4 regions of the Shinella sp. M27 genome follow, and region 3 is predicted to be linked to each of the others. Evidence: riboswitches for the same ligand, from Rfam matches in the RefSeq annotation. Region 3 holds a riboswitch; each other region holds the start of a gene.
The links. A riboswitch is a leader RNA that binds a small molecule or an ion and turns the genes downstream of it on or off. The one in region 3 is predicted to bind cobalamin.
Positions count from the first base shown of each region.

Region 1: it holds a riboswitch for cobalamin, as region 3 does, so the genes downstream of both, ACOZK4_RS26285 (FadR/GntR family transcriptional regulator) here and ACOZK4_RS13470 (ABC transporter substrate-binding protein) in region 3, are expected to answer to the same signal.
Region 2: it holds a riboswitch for cobalamin, as region 3 does, so the genes downstream of both, ACOZK4_RS20330 (CbtB domain-containing protein) here and ACOZK4_RS13470 (ABC transporter substrate-binding protein) in region 3, are expected to answer to the same signal.
Region 4: it holds a riboswitch for cobalamin, as region 3 does, so the genes downstream of both, bluB (5,6-dimethylbenzimidazole synthase) here and ACOZK4_RS13470 (ABC transporter substrate-binding protein) in region 3, are expected to answer to the same signal.

Region 1 is NZ_JBLZPK010000074.1:54,310-59,431, reverse strand. Features, by position in the region: gene ACOZK4_RS26300 (FGGY family carbohydrate kinase) at 1-14, shown strand, start outside; gene ACOZK4_RS26295 (sugar-binding transcriptional regulator) at 36-986, shown strand; gene ACOZK4_RS26290 (SDR family oxidoreductase) at 1,036-1,821, shown strand; gene ACOZK4_RS26285 (FadR/GntR family transcriptional regulator) at 1,971-2,435, opposite strand; cobalamin riboswitch at 2,419-2,565, opposite strand; gene ACOZK4_RS26280 (aromatic ring-hydroxylating oxygenase subunit alpha) at 2,619-3,848, opposite strand; partial or broken gene ACOZK4_RS26275 (short-chain dehydrogenase/reductase) at 4,434-4,526, shown strand; gene ACOZK4_RS26270 (sigma-70 family RNA polymerase sigma factor) at 4,831-5,122, shown strand, end outside.
Region 2 is NZ_JBLZPK010000057.1:75,585-80,706, reverse strand. Features, by position in the region: gene ACOZK4_RS20335 (peptidoglycan-binding domain-containing protein) at 1-1,083, shown strand, start outside; cobalamin riboswitch at 1,163-1,528, shown strand; gene ACOZK4_RS20330 (CbtB domain-containing protein) at 1,574-1,750, shown strand; gene ACOZK4_RS20325 (CbtA family protein) at 1,763-2,548, shown strand; gene cobU (bifunctional adenosylcobinamide kinase/adenosylcobinamide-phosphate guanylyltransferase) at 2,550-3,074, shown strand; gene cobW (cobalamin biosynthesis protein CobW) at 3,079-4,128, shown strand; gene cobN (cobaltochelatase subunit CobN) at 4,445-5,122, shown strand, end outside.
Region 3 is NZ_JBLZPK010000033.1:77,080-82,201, forward strand. Features, by position in the region: gene ACOZK4_RS13460 (ABC transporter ATP-binding protein) at 1-561, opposite strand, end outside; gene ACOZK4_RS13465 (FecCD family ABC transporter permease) at 558-1,586, opposite strand; gene ACOZK4_RS13470 (ABC transporter substrate-binding protein) at 1,583-2,620, opposite strand; cobalamin riboswitch at 2,799-3,030, opposite strand; gene ACOZK4_RS13475 (MurR/RpiR family transcriptional regulator) at 3,066-3,920, opposite strand; gene ACOZK4_RS13480 (polyamine ABC transporter substrate-binding protein) at 3,988-4,980, opposite strand.
Region 4 is NZ_JBLZPK010000059.1:49,714-54,835, forward strand. Features, by position in the region: gene ACOZK4_RS21180 (NAD+ synthase) at 1-383, shown strand, start outside; gene ACOZK4_RS21185 (TolB family protein) at 387-1,211, shown strand; gene ACOZK4_RS21190 (diguanylate cyclase domain-containing protein) at 1,382-2,848, shown strand; cobalamin riboswitch at 2,915-3,135, shown strand; gene bluB (5,6-dimethylbenzimidazole synthase) at 3,181-3,867, shown strand; gene ACOZK4_RS21200 (DUF2865 domain-containing protein) at 3,874-4,986, opposite strand.

The DNA.
Region 1 (5,122 bases), on a different contig from region 3:
CTATGAGTGAATAAAAATTCACTACGGGAGGCTCCATGGGACGGCTCAACGAGTTACGGCTGATTGCCCGCATTGCCCAGATGTACCACATCGAAGGCAAGCGGCAGGCTGAGATCGCAGAACTCATGCATATGTCGCAGGCCACCGTTTCGCGCATGCTGAAGCGGGCGGAGCAGGAAGACATCGTACGCACGACGGTCATCCCGCCGGCCGGCACCTTTGCCGAGCTGGAAACCGCATTGCGCGAGCGCTACCGCCTCACCGAAGCCATCGTCGTCGATTGTTCGGAAGATCGCGATGGCGCCATCATGGCACGCATCGGCGAAGCGGCCGCCCACTTCCTCGAAGTCACGCTACAGCAAGATGAAATCGTCGGCGTCTCGAGCTGGAGCCAGACGATCCTGCGCATGGTGGACAACATCCACCCGCTGAAGAACGCCAAGGCCAAATACATCGTGCAGATCCTGGGCGGCATGGGCGACGCTTCCGTCCAGACCCACGCGACGCAGCTGACCGCCCGCCTGGCCCGGTTGACGGGCGGTGAGCCGCGGCTTCTCCTCGTGCAAGGCATCACCTCTTCGCGGGAAGCCAAGCTTGTCATGCTGGCGGACCCGGTGGTGCGCGAGACGATGGACCTCTTCGGCCGCCTCAGCCTCGCCATCGTCGGCATCGGCGCGGTTGAGCCGTCGGAGCTTCTTGCCCGATCCGGCAATACCTTCTCCCGCCAGGAAATGGCGATGCTGCACGAGGCGGGTGCAGTTGGCGAAATTTCCTATCGTTTCTACGACCAGGACGGCAAACCGGTCGAAACGCCCCTCAACGACCGCGTTATCGGCCTTTCGTTGGAGGAACTGCGCAAGACTGCCCGCGTCATGGCGCTCGCGGGCGGAGAATCGAAAACCCAGGCCATCGCCGGCGCCCTGAAACTTGGCGTCATCGATGTGCTCGTCACCGACAAGTTTACTGCGGCACGGCTCACGGCCTGATCCATCCCGGACCAGACATCGGCCTGCTGCGCATTATGGAGAAAAGACCATGACACGTTTTGCAGGCCAGACGGTATTCGTCACCGGGGGCAACAAGGGCATCGGCCGCGGCATCGCCAAGCGCTTTGCCGAAGAAGGCGCGAAAGTCGCGATTGCCGCGATCGAAAAGGACACGGTGGACGCGGCCGCCGCACTCGCCAAGGAAACCGGCGCCGAAATCCTCGGTCTCGCGCTCGACGTGACAGATGCCAAGGCCGTTCAAGAAGCCTATGGTGAGGCTGAAGCGGAGCTGGGTGCCATCTCCGTTTCCGTGCAGAATGCCGGCGTCATCACCATCGCGAAGGTCGAGAACCTGACCGAGCGTGAATGGGACCTCAATCTAGACGTCAACACCAAGGGCGTCTTCCTGTGCTGCCAGGAGGCGATCCGCCGCTTCCGCGCCAGCGGCACGAAGGGCCGGCTCATCAACACCGCCTCCGGTCAGGCCCGCCAGGGCTTCATCTACACACCGCACTATGCCGCGTCGAAATTCGGCGTCGTCGGCCTCACCCAGAGCCTCGCCAAGGAACTCGCCCGCGAAGGCATCACCGCCAATGCCATTTGCCCCGGCATCATCCACACCGAGATGTGGGACTATAACGACCGTGTCTGGGGCAAGATGCTCGGCGAATACGGCCCGGGTGAACTGATGGCCGAATGGGTCGAGGGCATCCCGATGGGTCGCGCCGGCACGCCTGCAGAAGTCGCCGCCCTCGTCGCCTTCCTTGCGTCCCCCGATGCAGCTTACATCACCGGCCAGACCATCAACGTCGATGGCGGGCTGATCATGTCGTAAGACGGGGCTAGCCTACGGACGCTATCTGTTTCACACAAATGCACGCCTATCGGCGCGCTTTTGCAGGAGCGATCATTTTTGCGATAAACCAACACCGATCTTAAGCTCTTGAATGGATCTGAACCTACGCCGTCAGTCGCATGTATGGTTTAGGGCTCCAAGCCCGCGCAACGCGCTGTATTTCGAATATGCGTTTCCATTTCCAACCGAGCTCCCGTGGGATCGTTTGCGCGCAGGGCCGCGATTATGCGGCGATGCTCTGCGATGGATTCACGCATGCGAGCGGGATCAGTTATCGGAATGGGTTGTCGTTGCGTCGCGGTCAACTGATCGCGGACGGTGTGGTAGAGTGCACGCAGCATAGCGTTACTGCAGGCCGATGCGATGATCGCATGGAATTCCAAGTCGGCTTCGACGTTGGCTAAGAGATCCTGCTGCGCCCAGCCTTGCTCCATCTGCTGGGTCATTTTTTCCATCTGATCCAGTTGATTCGCCATCAGCCTCCCTGCCGCAAGACTAGCCATTTGCCCTTCCAACATGATCCGCGTCTGGAATACATCGAAAACCGAATAGCTGTCGGAGTAGCGCCAAGGGCCCATGTGATTGGACGCCATGCTGGACAGCGGCTCGCCGCTCACAGTTGCGGGGGCAGCCCCGGCTTTGCCGAATGTTCGGCGCACCGGATTCCCTCTTAGCCCTGGAATGGCAAAGCCGCTCCAGAGAACCACGACGCGCAGACTTCACGTCATCAGGGGGCGATTGTCAATAGATATAAAGAAATGCTTATACCTTTATCTTCATGGGCGACTGATTTCGTCGAGATACCAGTCGATGTAGCGAAGCTCGTTATGCTCCATTGGCGCGATCGGGCCGGGAACGAAATAGTGTGACTGCACGCCACGCGCCGTGTGCTCGATGATTGCCTTGTCTTCGGCTGTCGTGACCTTCCAGAGCCAGGTCAGCCGGTCGAGATCGTAATCCTTGCCCTCCTCCGCCTTGCCATCGACAAGCCAGATGAGCTCCATCTCGCAGGTCTCTGCCGTCTTCGGAATAAAGCGATAGATCATGCCGTGATCGGGGTAGCAGACGAGGAATGTCGTTCCGCCGAGATGAATGGAGGTGACGCCACCATCAAAATCGGTAAAACGCCCCATCAGCGGCGCGACAGCCTTGCCATCCTCGCTGCCGCTCTCAACACCCTCGTAGAGCGCATAGCGGAAGGCATGGATCGCCTCGCGACCTTCCCGTGAGGTTTGCCAGCGGTTGCCGGAACCGACCTCGATGCCAAGCGCATAGGTCCGCGCTTCCATGGCGTCGTTCATCGCCTCGATCATATGGAGCGGCTGCTCCAGCGCGTGGGTCTGCGAATATTCCGGATGCGCGGGGCCGCAGTGATAGCACTCGACGTAATTCTCGACGGCCAGCTTCCAGTTGGCCGCAACCGGATAGGTTTCGCGATAGGCGACCTTGGCGCTCCCCCAGCCGTATTGGCCGCAGGTCGCGTGCAACAGATGCTCGACCTCGCTGAAATCCAACGGAACCTCCGCAAAGGAGATAAAGATCAGGCCTTCGACAACGCGCACATGCAGCGTTTTCAGCCCATGGTCCTCGCGCTTGAATTCCTTCGGCATCAGGCGCGCCGCACGCAGGCTTCCGTCATTGCCGTAGGTCCAGGCATGATAGGGGCAGACGAAGACGCGCGCATTGCCTTTCTGCTTGGTGCAGACCTCCGCGCCGCGATGGCGACAGACGTTGAGGATGGCATGGATCGAGCCATCCGCCGCGCGCGTGACGATCACCTGCTCGGTGTCAATACGGAAGACCTCGAAGTCGTTGGCGTTGGGGATCACGCTCTCATGGGCGATGCAATGCCAATGCCGGCGGAAGACCCGCTCCATATCGCGCTGGTAGATATCGGCATTGTGATAGAACGGTCGGGAAAGACCGTAACCGGCACGATGCCCTGCAATGAGTTGGTCGATCGGACCCGTAGACGTCTTGATTAAGGTCTCTGCGTCCTTCGTCACTCAATGCACCCCTAAATACTAGCTTCTCATCAGTATTTAGACGTTCAGGAGCTTGGACAAGTCGCCGAAATTTCCTCTATTAATCGACATTGTCGATTAGAGGCATAAGCTACTCTAACGATTTCATGTCGCGTTTAAATGCCCGCGATCTCTTAGCGAAAGAACGCATTCGCCAAACAGCCTCAAAATTCAACAATGAATAGACAATAAATTCACCGGGATGGCCCATGTTACCCGATATATTGCAGACCAGAAGCGGCTAGGAGGATACGAACCGAGATTCCCGAATGCGCCATCCCAACGGGGTCATAGCGCGATGTCGCTGACGCTACCGCGACAAAAAAATCTCCTGGCCCTCCGCGATCATTGCTCGAGTGAGGGGGACTCTACCGCACTATTATCAGATGCGGCAAACTGCGCTCATGAACCAACTCGAACCGTCGGCCCATAGTTGTAGCAAAAAATCATTAGCAACTCTAGCGCGTTTTCGAGATTGGAAGAAAACGGCGCCTTCCCCGCGCCCGATGCCGAGTTTGCCAATGGCGTGACCGCGGCCATGCGGACATCGGGCGCTGCAAAAACCGTTCCTCGGACGTTGCCAAGCCCGTCTGGCGTGCGGCCACCGATCCATATGCCCCGATGCGCATCCCGGCCGGCGCCGACGCGGTCGCCTGGATCATCAAGGTAGACTCTCAGCCATCCAGGCCGATGTCCGATGCAGATACGCTCGGCTCTGCATCGGACGAGATTTCCATCTCTGACGCGCTCCGCCCGAAATCCGCAAGAAGTTACAGTAGCGACCACTCGAATATAGATGAAAGTAGACAGTCCGCTCCGGGTAGGCATTGGCAGTGGCGTGAATCGGAGGGATAACTTGACTAGATTAATCTTGTTTTTATCCTTCGAGCGGTTATGAGAGGCGCAGCTGTGTCCGCGGCGGAAATTTCTCGCGCGGCAACCACGGAATGAACTGCCGGAAACGATGGCGATCAACCGCAACACATTGCTCTATCAGCTGTTCAAGCTCTACCATCGCGAGGCGGTCCGGTTCGCCACGCGGCTTGTCGGTAATCGCGACAACGGTGAGGAAGTCGTCCAGGATGCCTATCTGAAGCTCGTTGCACGGCGGTCGACCACGCCGATCAACCATCCGAAGAGCTATCTCTTTACCGCGACCCGCCATGCCGCGATCGATTTTACCGATCGCCAGAACCGGGAATGGCAGCGCCGTGTGGACCTCGACAGCCTCAACGAGGCTCATCTTGCCGATGACG
Region 2 (5,122 bases), on a different contig from region 3:
GCCGAGCGCCTGAAGGCGGAAGCGGCCGCCGCCGCTGAGAAGGCCAAGGCTGAAGAGGCCGCACGCTTGAAGGCCGAGGCGGATCGCCAGAAGGCCGAAGAGGCTGCTGCGGCTGAGAAGGCCCGTGCCGAAGAGGAGGCGGCCGCCCGTCAGGAAGCCGAGGCCAAGCGCATCGAGGCGGAAAAGGTTGCCGCCGCCGAAAAGGCCAAGATCGAGGAGGAGGCCGCCGCTGCCCGCAAGCTCGCCGAAGAGAAGGCTGCGGAAGTCGAACGCCTGAAGGCCGAGGCTGCCAAGGCGGCGGCCGATGCCGAAGCCAAGGCCGCGGAAGCCGCGCGTCTTGCCGATGAGGCAGAGAAGCGCGCCGAAGAGGCCGCCGCTGCTCAGAAGCCCGCGGATAGCCAGGAACCGGCCGATAGCGCAGATGATGCGACGGCTGCGCGTGAAAACGCGCCGCAGGACGCCGACAACGACAATGGCGCGCGCGCCGTCGAAGAGGCGGAGGCCGCAAAACGTGCGGAAGACAAGACATTCCAGGGCGCTGTCGCCGATGGTTCGGAGAAGGCTTACAAGGACTATCTCTACCAGTATCCCCAGGGTCGCTATGTCGATGACGCCCGCAAGCGCATCGCCGCCCTGAGCGCCAAGCCGGAAACGCAGATGGACGAGGACGCGGCAACCGCCGACGCCACGCGCAAGGCCGAGCCGGTCGTCGATCCGCGCGAGACCTATATGGATCGCTCCGTTCGCGCCCAGGCCCAGCGCTACCTGAGCCTGCTCGGCTACAACACCTATGGTGCCGACGGCGTCTTCGGTCCGCGCTCTCGTGCGGCCATCGCCGCCTGGCAGGGCGCGTCCGGCTATCGCGCGGACGGCTACCTGTCGCGCCAGCAGTTCCGCGCACTGCGCGAAGCCGCACAATATGCCGAGACGCGGCAGGCCCGACAGAATCGCCAGCGTCGCTACCAGCAGCGCGACTACGACGTGCTGGAAGGCCCCGTCGATGGCTACTATGACGGCCCCTACTATCGCGACGACGGCTATTACAACGATGGCGGCGGCGTGGTGATCATCCCCGGCTATTGAGTTTGCGACGGCCGGACGGCGGTTTTGGCACAGGCCATGCCGCTGCCGGTCGATTGACTTCCCGGAGCGGGAAGCATAATCATCAGCGATATTGGATGGTTCCTTGGTCCGGAAACGGACCGGGGAGTAAATGGGAATGTGACGCGGTGGACCCAATCAGGGCGCTGCAATCACGGCCGACCCCGCGACTGTAGAGTAGCGAGGGACGCCCATCCGGACGGGGGGATTTTTGCGGCAAAGGGCAATGGTGCCTGTAGTCGCGAAAAGATGACCAGCCGGAAAAGCCACTGGGTGGCATCACGATAGCCGGGGTTGGACGCCTCTTTTTCTACGAATCGTCCGCCTCTCGTGATTGCCGGAAAACCTGGGAAGGCGAGGGTGACCCGGAGGCGCTGACGCGCCGGACGCTGCGAGCCAGGAGACCTGCCAGACAATGAGGGCATATCGCCCGCCCAGGGGAATTTTCCCCGCTGCCTGCACGGAGGTTGTCATGGCTGTTTCTACCACGTCTTCTGTTGTCCTTTCCGCAAACGATCGTCTCGTTGCCGGCGTTTTCGCCCTGCTGCTCGGCGCCTTCCTCGTCTTCGGCGCCGGCCTTGCGAATTCGGCCGTGCTGCACGACACGGCACACGACACGCGTCACTCCTACGGCTTTCCCTGCCACTAAGGAGTTCTCAACATGATCGTTCGTTATCTCCTGGCCGCCCTGGTGGCCGGGCTGTTCTCCGGCGTGCTCATGACGGCCGCCCAGGAGGCCCGAGTCGTGCCGTTGATTCTGCACGCCGAAGAGTTCGAGGGTGAAGCCGCCCCGGCCGGCGAGGGCACCACGCCCGCGACATCAGATGGTGCTGCCACGACGCAGGAGCATTCCTCGCTCGGTGCCGTGATCCTCGACGTCGCCTCCGCCTTGTCGCCGATCTCGGTTGCCTATGCCCATGAGGGCGAGGACCACGAGGAGGGCGGCATCATGTTCGGCATGAGCCGCTTCTCCGGCACGCTTCTGGCAAACCTCGTCACGGGCACCGGCTTTGCCCTGCTGCTCGCCGGTTTCAGCCTCGTTTCGGGCAATCCGATCACCGTTGCCAACGGTGCGCTGTGGGGTGCTGCCGGCTGGCTTGCCGTGCATATGCTGCCGGCCATAGGCCTGCCGCCGGAGCTTCCGGGCTTCCCGGCTGCCGATCTCACGCAGCGCCAGATCTGGTGGGTTGCGACGGTCGCCCTTTCGGCGGCTGGTCTCTATCTGCTGTTCCTGAAGCCGGGCATCGTCTCCAAGGTTGCCGGTGTCGTGCTTCTCGCCGCCCCGCAGGTCTATGGCGCGCCGCAGCCGTCCGACATTTCCAGCAACGTTCCGGCCGTTCTCGGCGCGGAATTCGCCGTCGCGGCACTCGCCACGACGCTGTTCTTCTGGATCGTGCTCGGCCTCTCGCTCGGCTTTGCGAACGAGAAGATCGCCAGGGCAGCCTGATATGAAACAGACATCGCCCGGAGCCGTCCTGGTTCTGGGCGGTGCGCGTTCCGGAAAGTCCGCTTTCGCCGAAAGGCTGGTCGCCGAGACCGGCCTTTCGCGTCATTATATCGCCACCGGCCGCGCCTGGGATTACGAGATGCGCGAACGCATCGCCAAACACCGGGAAGATCGCGGAAAAGGCTGGGAAACGCACGAGGAACCGCTTGCGCTGGCGGCCTGCATCAAGGATGTGGCGCGCGAGGATCGTGCGGTCCTCGTCGATTGCCTGACGCTTTGGCTCACCAATCTGATGCTGGAGGAGCGGGACATCGCACAGGAATTCGCCGGCCTTTTGTCGGTCGTCAAAGAGGCGCCGGGCCGGCTGGTCTTCGTATCGAACGAAGTCGGCCTCGGCATCGTGCCGGAAAATCGCATGGCGCGTGACTTTCGCGACCATGCCGGGCGGCTGCACCAGCAGTTCGCGGCCCTCGTACCGGAAGTCTATTTTATCGCGGCCGGACTGCCGCTGAAAATGAAGGGTTGAGCCTATGCTGCAACAGAAGATCCCCGCCACCGTCATCACCGGCTTCCTCGGGGCGGGCAAGACGACGATGATCCGCAACCTGCTGCAGAATGCCGGCGGCAAGCGCATCGCGCTCATCATCAACGAATTCGGCGATCTCGGCGTCGATGGCGACGTGCTGAAGGGCTGCGGCGTTGAGGCCTGCACCGAGGACGACATCATCGAACTCACCAACGGCTGCATCTGCTGCACCGTCGCCGATGACTTCATCCCCACCATGACGAAGCTCCTGGAGCGCGAAAACCGTCCCGACCATATCGTCATCGAGACCTCGGGCCTTGCGCTGCCGCAGCCGCTGATCGCCGCCTTCAACTGGCCGGAAATCAAGACGCAGGTCACGGTCGATGGCGTCATCACCGTCGTCGACAGCGCCGCCGTCGCCGCCGGCCGTTTTGCCGACGACCATGACAAAGTGGACGCGCTGCGTGTCGAGGACGACAATCTCGACCACGAAAGCCCGCTGGAAGAACTCTTCGAAGACCAGCTCACCGCCGCCGATCTGATCGTCCTCAACAAGACGGATCTTCTCGACGCCGCCGGTGTGCTTGCGGTGCGTGACGAAGTCGCCTCCCGCATCGCCCGCAAGCCCTCGATGATCGAGGCGAAGAACGGCGAAGTCGCCGCCGCCGTCCTGCTCGGCCTCGGCGTCGGCACGGAGGACGATATCGCCAACCGCAAGTCGCACCACGAGCTGGAGCACGAGAACGGCGAGGAGCACGATCACGACGAGTTCGACAGCTTCGTCGTGGAACTGCCGGCGATTGCCGAGCCTGCCGCCTTCATCGAGCGCCTGAAGGGCGTGATCGCCGAACATGACGTGCTGCGCGTCAAGGGCTTTGCCGATGTGCCCGGCAAGCCGCTGCGCCTGCTCATCCAGGCCGTCGGCACGCGTATCGACAATTACTTCGAACGCGCCTGGGCCGCCGGTGAGACCCGCGGCACCCGCCTCGTCGTCATCGGCCTGCACGACATGGACGAGCAAGCCGTGCGCGCTGCCATCGCCGCGGCGGTGTGATTTTCGGCATGAGCGTGCAGCAGTCCCCTTCGTCCTCGTTTCCGGTGTGGCCCGGCCATGTCTGGCTTGCCGTGCCGGTGGATCCTCGGGTCAAGCCCGAGGATGACGGTGGGGAGGAGGGGCTGCCGGCCCGCAATGTACCACGTCGCCTGTGGCGTGGTAACCAATGGTGGTGGATGAGGCCAAACGCGCGTACGAAACAAGAAGTGCGCGCAGGCCTGCCGTTTGGGACAGGTCTATTCCTCCCCACTCCGTCATCCTCGGGCTTGACCCGAGGATCCACCCGCACGGCACGCCGGCAAAGGGGAGGCGCCGCATGCATCTCCTGCTAGCCCAGAAGGGCACCATCGCCGATGGCAAGGAGGCGATCGACCTTGCCCAGACGCCGGGTGACATCCTCTTCCTCACCGCCGCCGATACCGAACTCGCCGCTATCGCCGCAGCCCATCGCGCGCGCGGCACGGATACGCGCCTGCGCCTCGCCAGCCTCGCGACGCTGTCGCATCCGATGTCGGTCGATACCTATATCGAGCGCACGGCGCGTCACGCCAAGCTCATCGTCATCCGCGCCCTCGGCGGCGCCAGCTATTTTCGCTACGTGCTGGAGGCCTTGCTGGCGACATCCGTCGCCAACGATATCAAGCTCGTGGCATTGCCCGGCGATGACCGGCCGGACGACGGCCTGGTTCCCTTCAACCGCATCGACGACACCGACCGCCAGAACCTCTGGGCCTATCTCAACGAGGGCGGTGCCGACAATGCGGATCGCTTCCTCACCTATGCGGAGGCCGTTGCCTTCGGTGGCGATAAGCCGGAGCCTGCGATGCCGCTCGAAAAGGCCGGCATCTGGTGGCCGGGGCGGGGTGTTGTGGATGTGGAGATGTGGCGGGAAGAGGCCACGGGTAGAATGGTAGCGGCGGAGGGATTCGAACCGCCGACGGCTGCGATCTCTTTCTACCGCGCCTATATCCAAAGCGGCGAAACCCGCCCGGTT
Region 3 (5,122 bases):
CGTCAGCTCCTGCTCGCGCACCAACTGGAGCAGGCTGATCTGGTGGCCAATATCGAGATGATTGGTCGGCTCGTCGAGCAGCAGGATCGGCGATTGCTGGGCAAGCGCACGAGCGATGTGCAGCCGCTGGCGCTCGCCGCCTGACAGTGTGTGCCAGAGCCGGCCGGCGAAATGTGCCATATCGACCTCCTCCAGCGCCCGGTCGACGATGGCGTCATCGGCCCGCGACCAGGGCGTGAGCGCGCCGAGATAGGGCGTACGGCCGAGCTCGACGGCCTGGCGCGCGGTGATGCGCTCGGTCGTTTCCGCCTGCTGCTCGACAAAGGCGATGCGCCGGGCGATGGCCTGACGGCCGTGATCCGAAAGCGGCGTGCCGTCGAGCATGACGGCGCCGCCCTGCGGCTTGCGGATGCCTGACATCAGCGACATCAGGCTCGTCTTGCCGGAGCCGTTCGGGCCGATGATGCCGAGGAATTCGCCGGGGCGCACATCCAGCGAGACATCCGACAGGATGGTCGCACCACCGGCCGACCAGTGCAGGTTTTTAGCAGACAGCGTCACAGGGCAGACCTCCTCTGGCTGAGGATGAGCGCGAAGGCGGGCGCGCCGAACAGTGCCGTGATGACGCCGATGGGCAGGACCTGGCCGGGGATGATGACACGCGACAGCACATCCGCCACGATCATGAAGATGGCGCCGATCAGGGCAGAGGCCGGCAGAAGCAGGCCATGCCGCACGCCGACCACCATGCGCGCGGCATGGGGAATGACGAGGCCAACGAAGCCGATCGAGCCGACGATGGACACCATGGTCGCCGTCATCAGCGCGGAAATGGCAATCAGCACGACATAGACCCGGCGCACGGGAATGCCGAGCGAGGCGGCCGATTCCGTGCCGAAGGTGAAGGCATCGAGCGCGCGGGCATGCCACAGGCACACGAGAAGCCCGAGGATCGCCACCGGAAGCGCCAGCCAGACATCCGGCCAGCGCACGCCCGAGAGATTGCCGAGCAGCCAGAACATGATGCCGCGCGCCTGCTCCGCACTCGCCGCCTTGGTGACGATGAAGGAGGTGAGCGCGTTGAAGAGCTGCGAGCCGGCAATGCCGGCCAGGATGATCGCGCTCGTGCCGCGCCCGGCGCGCAAGGCGAGCGCGCTGACGAGGCCGAAAGCGACGAGCGCGCCGAGGAAGGCGCCGGCCGGCAGCGTTAGGGCACCGGCCCCGATACCGAGGATCGCCACGCTGACGGCACCGGTCGAAGCGCCGGCGGAGATGCCGAGAATATAGGGATCGGCCAGCGCATTGCGCAGCAGCGATTGCAGGATGACGCCGCAGAGCGCCAGGGCCGAGCCGCAGCAGGCCGCGACCATCGCGCGGCTCAGCCGGTAGTTCCAGATGATGCCCTCGTCGATCGGCTCCAGCGGGTAGCCGGCATGCCAGAGGCGGTTGGCCACCGTCTTGGCGACCACGTCGAGAGGGATGGCCGTCTCGCCGACGGCGGCGCCGACGCCGAGCGCAAACAGCAGCAGAAGGAGCGCCGCGAAAGCGGCGCCCGTCCGAAGCAGGATGGGACGATCGGAGATCACTTGGCCAAACCAGCCTTTTCAATGGCATCGGCTAGACGCTCGATGCCTTCGATGGTGCGGATCGTCGGGTTCATCGCCTGCGCGTCCATATCGAAGACATAGTTGCTCTTCACCGCCGGCATGAGGCTTGCGACCGGGTCGGTCTTCAGGAAGTCGAGCTTGGCCTCAAGGCCGTCGAGCGGATAGCGGCGGCGCTCCATCGAGCCCGCGACGATCATCGTCGGCGCGGCCTTGGCGATGGTTTCCCAGCCGACCGTCGGCCATTCGTCCTCGGTCTTGATGATATTTTCGATGCCGAGCGCCGACATGATGTAACCCGGCGCACCGTTCTTGCCGGCGACATAGGGATCGGCATCCGCGGCGCTGGAGAACCAGAAGACGGCCGAGAGCTTGTCCTTGGCGGCGGCAACCTTGGCACGGGCCGCCTCTTCGCGTGCCTTCAGCGCGGCAACGACCTCTTCGCCCTTGTCCTGGATATCGTAGATCTGCGCCATTTCGCGGATCTCCTGATAGACCAGCTCCATGGTGAAGACCTGATGGCGCACGCCGTCGCTGGCCGCGCTGTTCTCCTTGCCGACGCAATCGGACGGCGAGGTGTAGACGGAAATGCCGAGCTCCTCGAACTGCTCGGGCTTGGCAACGACGCCTTCCGGCCCGACCTGCCACTGGAACTGCACCGTGACGATATCCGGCTTCTTGGCGAGCACGCTTTCGAAGCTCGGCTCGTTGTCGGCCAGACGGTCGATCCTGGCGTTGACGTCTTCATAGCCCTTGAGGACCGGGCCGACCCACAGCGCCGTGCCCACCACCTTGTCGGCCAGGCCGAGCATGTAGAGGATTTCGGTCGAGCTCTGGCCAATCGAAACGGTCTGCGTCGGCGCCTTCTGGAAGGTGACCGGGCGGCCGCAATTCTGCAGCGTCAGCGGATACTGCGTCTCGGCGGCTTGGGCCGTGCCGGAGGCGATGAGGGTTACCGCGCCGGTAAGGGCGGAAGCGAGGGATGCGGCGCGCAGGGCCGCGGAAAACAAGGTCATGGATTTCTCCCGGAGAGTGAAGGCGTGCGGGCTCAGCCGATGGACCACGAAGGGCGCACCGAATGCGGTCGGGAGAAAACGATTAGGGGTCTGCCGCGGGCGGCAGTCTGGCTCGTCATGGCGTCTCCTGTTCCGGGCTTCCCCGCCCGTGACTTGGATCTGGAGTGCATGGCAAGCAGCACTCTCGGCTCTGACGGCAGGTCTCCTGGCTCACGGATATCTGCTGCCTGTCTGCCTTCCCGTGCAAACGCACAGTGGCATGACGCGAAACGCGTCACGAGGACAGGCGGCAATCCGCCTACAGTTGCGGGGGCAGCCACGGAATGGGTCCCTGTTGGGTCATCCGCACCGTGTTCCCTATTAATCCCCTGGGAGTCATCCTTCGGGGAACCGTCGTCCCATCCTTAGTCCGCACCGTTCGGCGGCGTCAAGGTGACGGCGAAAATCAGCTTTCGAAATCCCCGAAGACGTCCTGAAGGTGCGTCAACCGGTCGACGCGCTCGCTCACCTCGTCGCCCATCTCGACGATGATGTTGCTCAACATGAGATCCATCACCGCCGTCATGGTCGCGGCACCATCCCACAGCGGCCCGTGCGAGCCGGGCACGATGAGGCAGATATCGGAAACGTCTGGCCCCCAGGGGCAGAATTCATCGGTCAGCAGCACGACCTTCACGCCGGCGCGCCGCGCCTCCAGCGCCAGCGGCCGGGCCTTGGCGGCAAAGCGGCGCACGTCGTGCAGGAAGAGCAGCCGCCCCTCGACGGAGCCGTCGAGCACTTCGGCATAGGTGCCGTTGACGCCGTCGACGAATTGCACGCGCGGGCGGGTATAGGAGAGCTGGCTTGCGAAATACTGCGCGATGCCGCGCACGTTCTGATAGGCGGCGACATAGACCTCGGTCGCGCCGATCAGCGCGTCGATCGTCTGCTGCCATTCCGGTGCTGACGTGATGGCGTAGATTTCGCCGAGATTGTCGATCTGCTGCTGGATGAGTCCGGCGAGCAGCTTGCCGTCCTTGCGGTCCTGTTCGAGCCGTCCGACCTGCCCCTTGACCTGCCAGGCGGGGTTGGAACTGCCGCGGCGCAACTCGCTCTTCAGCTCGTCGAGCCCGTCGAAACCCATGCGGCGCAGATAGCGGCCGATGGTCATGGGCGAGAGTTCCAGGCGCTGGGCGATCGACCGCGCCGTCTCGAAGGGCAGCTCGGCGATGTTGCGCTCGATGTAATGGGCGATCAGCTTGTCGGATTTGGACCGCCTGAGGTCGTCGGACTGAACGAGCTTCAGAATGCGTTTCGACACGTCGCCCCTCTCTTCGAAATCCCGCCCGTCCAAAGACGGGCGGGTATCAACCGCACTCACACCGGGCTCATTGCGCCGTCTTGACCCGCGTCCAGACACGGTCCACCTGACGCAGGGCCGGGCCCAGATCCTCGAATATCTGGAGACGCGCCATCGTCTCGGCCGGCGGGTTGATTTCCTTGCTATTCTTGATCTTTGCCGGGGTCAATTCCCGCGCCGGCACGTTGGCGGTGCCGTTGGTCTGCTGCGAAACGTTCAGCGCGACGATTTCGGGACGCGTATAGAACTGGAGGAACTTGATCGCGTTGTCCTTGTTCGGCGCAGTTTTCAGCACGCAGATATCCTCCTGATACATGGTCGCCCCCTCCTCGGGGATCACGTAGCCGAGGTCCTTCTCATTGGCGAAGATATCCACCATCGCACCGACGAAGGCGTGCCCGGCCGCCACGTCGCCCGCTTGCACCATCGGCCGCTCGTCATAGGTGAAGGCCGCCACATCCGGCTTCATGGCGATGATCGTGTCGGCCGCCTGCTGCAACTCGGCCGGGTCCGTAGAGTTGATCTTGTGGCCGTTCAGGATGAGGCCGACCGCCAGCACTTCGCGCATGTCGTCGAGCAGCGTGAATTTCAGGCCCTTGGCCTTCACCGTCTCGATCAGGTCCTTCCAGCCAGTGATATCCTTGCCGAGGACCTTGCGGTTATACATGATGCCGACCGAACCCCAGGCATAGGGCAGGCAATATTCGCCGTTCGGGTCGCTCTTGGCGCGCAGGAACGTCGGATCGATGTTCTTGAAGCCTTCATACTGGTTGATGTCGGTCTTCTCCAGAAGATCGAGCTTGGCCATGATGTCCTGCATATGCACGGACGGGAAAACGATGTCATAGCCCGTGGCGCCGCCCTGGATCTTGGCCAGCATTTCCTCGTTGGAGGAATAGGTCGAGAGGTTGACCTTGATCGAGGTTTCCTCCTCAAACTTCTTCAAGACCTCCGGATTGATATATTCGCCCCAGTTATAGACGTTGAGTTCGGCAGCACTGGCCATGCCCGTCGTGGCCATGAGCACGGCGAGCGAAAAGGCGGCGCGGCGAAAACCGGACAGACCGGCATCATGCGATTTCGGCATCGAATAGTCTCCTCTGATGGTTTGGCCCGTCGTGGCCCCGGCGCTTTGCTTTGCGCCGTCTTTCCCGTCCCGGCTT
Region 4 (5,122 bases), on a different contig from region 3:
AGATGCAGGTCTACGCGCTCTCCAGCTGGCGCAACGCCCATCTGCCGCCGGGCGCGCTTGGGCCGACGGGCGAGGTGATCCCGAAGAACATCATCGACAAGGCGCCCTCCGCCGAGCTTCGCCCGAACCAGACCGACCAGGATTCGTTGCCGCCCTATCCCGTCCTCGACGACATCCTCGAATGCCTCGTCGAGATGGAGATGAGCACGGAGGACATCGTCGCGCGGGGCCATGATGTGAAGACGGTGCACCGCATCGAACACCTGCTCTACATCGCCGAATACAAGCGCCGCCAGTCGGCGCCGGGCGTGAAGATTACCAAGAAGAATTTCGGCCGCGACCGCCGCTATCCGATCACCAACCGGTATCGCGACCGGGGGTAGGCGATGCGCAGCTCGGTCGAAATCCACAACATCGTCTCCGGCGAAACACGTGTCGTCTGGCAGACCGAGCAACTGGTCGAGGCGCCGAATTTTTCGCGGGACGGGCGGTTTCTCGTTATCAATGGCGATGGGCTGCTCTATCGGCTGGCGCTCGATGGCGTTGCGCCGCAACGGATCGACACCGGCTTTGCGGTGCAGTGCAACAACGACCATGGGCTTTCGCCCGACGGACTTATGTTGGCGATCAGCGACAAGGTGGAGTTCGGCAAGTCTGCGATCTATGTGCTGCCGGTCGAGGGCGGCGTTCCGAGGCTGGTGACGCCGAACCTGCCGTCCTATTGGCACGGCTGGTCGCCGGATGGTGCGGCGCTCGCCTATTGCGGCATTCGCGACGATGTCTTCGATATCTACACGATTCCTGTGTCGGGGGGTGAGGAAAAGCGGCTGACTTTTGGAGAAGGGCGCAATGACGGGCCGGATTATTCGGCGGATGGGGAATGGATCTATTTCAATTCCAGCCGCACCGGCCACATGCAGATCTGGCGGGTGCGTCCCGACGGTTCCGAGCCGACCCGCATCACCGACAGCCCCTATGGCGACTGGTTTCCGCATCCGTCGCCTGATGGGAAACACCTGCTTGTGCTGTCCTATGACGGCGATGTCTTCGATCATCCGCGCGATCTCGATGTGCGGCTGCGCCTTATGGACGTGGACGGCGGCAACGCACGGATTCTGTTCGATCTTTTCGGTGGGCAGGGCACGATGAACGTGCCGAACTGGTCGCCGGACGGCAGCGAATTCGCCTTTGTGCGTTACGCGCCGGTCTGATCACAATTTGTGGTGCATATGCGTTAAGTTTTCGCTCACCAGCCTGTTTAAGTGAATTTTGCGGTCTGCCAATTAGCCTCTGTTCAACAATGCCCGGAACCGGGCGGGGGCAGGCAGGGGTGACGATGACGGGCAGGACGGAAGAAGGCCGGACGGGAAAACGGCGAAGGGTGAGTTTCGCAATTCGCGCTGCGGCCGTGATGATCGTCGGGCTTTTCGGCGCGGCGAATTTCTTCGTCCTCGACTATGCCATCGAACGCGCCGACAGTTTTGTCGCCGAGACCGAGCGCACGCTGGTCCGCAACGAATTCAGCCACCAGATCGACCAGGTGGTGCAGTACCAGAGCCAGCTGTCCTTCTGGGACAAGAGTTTCAACGCGCTTGCCCACGGTATGCCGGACGACGATTTCGTGCGCGACCAGATGCGCGACTGGATGTGGTCCGACTTCGGCTTTTCCTGGATGATCCTGACATCGCCGGATGGTGAGAAAATCCTCGGCGTGCATCGAGGCGAAAAGGTTTCCGACCGCAAGGCGCGTGAAAAGCTGCAATGGATGAGCGATCTCACCCGCCGCGCCGAGCGGGCCTATCGCGAGGCGCTGTCGCCCGATCGGGGTGGCTGGCAGGTGGCGCGCGCCAAGGAGGACCCCGATCTCCTGACCCCGGCACTGCCGGAAATACATGTCTCGGGCATGCGGCTCATCGACCGCGTCATGAGCATCGTCGTCGTGCAGGCCGTCGTTCCGAAATCGCTCTATATTCCCGCAAGCCGTCTGGAGCCGACCCTGCTCATCACCGTCAAGCCGGTGTCGCAGAAGATGCTGTCCAATGCCGAGCGGCGGCTCGGCGTGCACGATCTCGGCTTCACGCCCATCGTCACCGAGGAGCCGGGCCTCGTGATGACGCCGGTCGGCGGCGATGCTTACAATCCGATGGTCGCCTCCTGGCGGCCCAACATGCCGGGCTCCTTCGTCTGGCGCTCGGCCCTGCCGCAGATCGCGATTTTCGTGCTGGTCTTTGCCGGCGTCATGCTCTTCGTGACCCTGCGCTTTTCCGCGCTGGTCAGGGCGCTCCAGCGCAGCGAGGCGAAAAACGCCTTCCTCGCCCGGCACGATCCGCTGACGGGGCTGAAAAACCGTAGCGGCTTCGACGAGGAGGTCCGCCGCACCATCGCCAAGGGCAACGGCAAGCCCTTCGCGATCCTCGCGCTCGACCTCGACAGGTTCAAGGCGGTCAACGACCGCCATGGCCACGCGGCGGGCGATATCGTGCTGCAGGCGGTTGCCCGCCGCTTCTCCGATCGTGTAGGCAAGCAGGGTTCGGTGGCGCGTCTCGGCGGCGACGAATTCTCCATTCTTCTCAATGGCGATTTTTCCCGCGAAAACCTCGTGGCGCTTGCCGAGGCGCTGGTCCTCGATGCGCAGGTGCCGATCGCCTATGACGGCCAGCTTCTGCTCATTGGCGGCAGCGCGGGCATTGCCCAGTTCCCCGATCACGGCGGCAGCCTACACGACGTCATGGTGATGGCCGATGCCGCGCTCTATGCGGCCAAACATGCCGGCCGCAACCGCGCTGTTCACGCCGGCGATATCGATGCCGGCACGGTGGCCGAAGCGGGTGCGGCGCGCGCTGCCTGATGCTTGTGAGGCGCTCTGAGACAGGTGCGCGGCGCGGGCGGGCTTGATCGTGCCCGAAAGCCGTGCGCATATCCTTTTCAGTCAGGTGCCCGCGACATGCGGGAGAATCGGGAATCCGGTGCGGGTGCAATATCCAGGTCCGGAACGTGCCCAACGCTGTGACGGGGATGGCGTGCATTCCAAAGCTTGAATCGATTCAAGCTTTTGCCACTGGTTCTTGAACCGGGAAGGCAGGTGCGGGCCGCGTGAACCGAAGTCAGAAGACCGGCCTGGCGAGATAGACCGAACCGCGCGGACGGCGGCAGGTTGGACGCATTGTTGGGGAGAAGACGATGCGAACAGAACTCTCGGACGATCTCGTCCGGGCGGGCGCCTTTCCATGTGAGGACAGGCAGGCCGTCTATCGTGCCATTGAAACGCGCCGCGACGTGCGTGACCAGTTCTTGCCCGATGCCTTGCCCGACGATCTCGTCGGCCGCCTGCTGCATGCCGCGCACAGCGCGCCGTCCGTCGGCTTCATGCAGCCGTGGAATTTCCTGCTGGTACGCGGCGAGGAAACGCGCCGTGCAGTGCATGGCGCCTTCCTCAAGGCCAATGCCGAGGCGGCGGATATGTTTTCAGGCGAGCGGCAGGCGCAATACCGCGCGCTGAAGCTCGAAGGCATCCTGAAGGCGCCGCTGTCGATCTGTGTGACCTGCGATCCGACGCGGGGCGGCACGGTGGTGCTCGGCCGCACGCACAATCCACGCATGGACGTCTATTCCACGGTCTGCGCCGTGCAGAACCTCTGGCTCGCGGCGCGGGCGGAAGGGGTCGGCGTCGGCTGGGTCAGCATCTTCCATGACAGCGATATCCGCGACATTCTCGGCATTCCCGCGCATGTCGAAATCGTTGCCTGGCTCTGCGTCGGCTTCGTGGATCAGCTGTATGCGGAGCCGGAACTGGCGGTGAAGGGATGGCGGCAGCGCCTGCCGCTGGAAGAGTTGGTGTTCGAGGAGCGTTGGCCGGCGACTGCATAAAGCAGGTCAGTTGACGCCGGCATCGGCCGGGCGGCCGAGATCGATGGCGGACTCGTTTTCCGGCAGGAAGGCGGGGCCGACGGTGCGCACCTTGCTATGCGTGGGATCGTAGTCACGGTCCTCGATCTTGGCAGGGGTTTTTGCTGTTTCCTGCTTGTCATGCCGGGTTGTGATCGTCGTGATGGAGCCGGTTTCCGGCAGGGCTTCCTCTGTCGTGCCCCCGCTCGTACTAACGGTCTCGCCCTTCATCGCCTTCTGGCGCTTGATCATCTCCTGGTAATAGGCGGAGAGATTGCAGCCGCAGGTGCCAGCTTTGGAGAGATCGCGGGTCCGGTAGCTGAAGGCGTGCTCGAGATCGCGATAGGGCCGGCCGGTGACGGTCGACGTCATCTGTTCGGTTTCCTGGCCCGGTGTCATCGACTGGTAGAAGAGCTGCGTCTCGGTTTCCGGGCACATCATCGCGCAGACCTTCTGGTCGCGGCGGAAATCGAGCGGGGTCGCGCCCGACGAGATCGGGAAGAAGCCGCCGTCGCAGGTGCGCACGCAGACGGTGCGCAGATTGCCATGGCCGGCGCTGCCACCGAGCGAGCGCAGCTGCAATCGCCCGCTGTCTTCAGGCATGGTGCCCAGCGGCAGGGTGCGCGTATCGTCCTGCAAGGTGCGCAGGGTTTCGGTCGCGGCGATCGGCATCACCTTCGCGTCGTCGTTGCAGCCGTTCGTTTCCAGCGCGGCGAGAAGGCGGTTCCGCGACCCTTGCGAGGATGTGCCGCCGGCAAATTCGCGGCGCTTGCGGTCGAGGATATAGAGATTGCGCTCCATCTTGCCGATGACCGTTTCCAGCGTATCGCAGGCCGCTTCGTTCTCACCGCCGAAGACGGTGATGCTGCCGGACGAGCAGCCGAGGCGGCGCTGATCGCTCTTGGCCTTGCGCAGCTGGATATTCTGGCGGGCGATGGCGCCGGCATATTTGCGCGCGCTTGTGGTGTCGACCACGACCCGAGGGAGGTTTGCCAGTTCCGCCTGAATCCGTTCGCAGACATCGGAGGCCGTCGCACCGCCCGAAACGAGGAGCGGCAAGCCGGTTGCGAGCGCAAACAAAAGGCGGAGGCGTCCTTTCACGTCCTGATATCCCGTAAGAGAGCTTGGAAGGCGGCCCGAGGCGCACCTTGATCATGTCCCTATCATAAGCCACTGCGCGCGCCGTGCAACGCGCTCCCGGATTTGTGATTAACGGCCGAAGAGATAATATGAATTA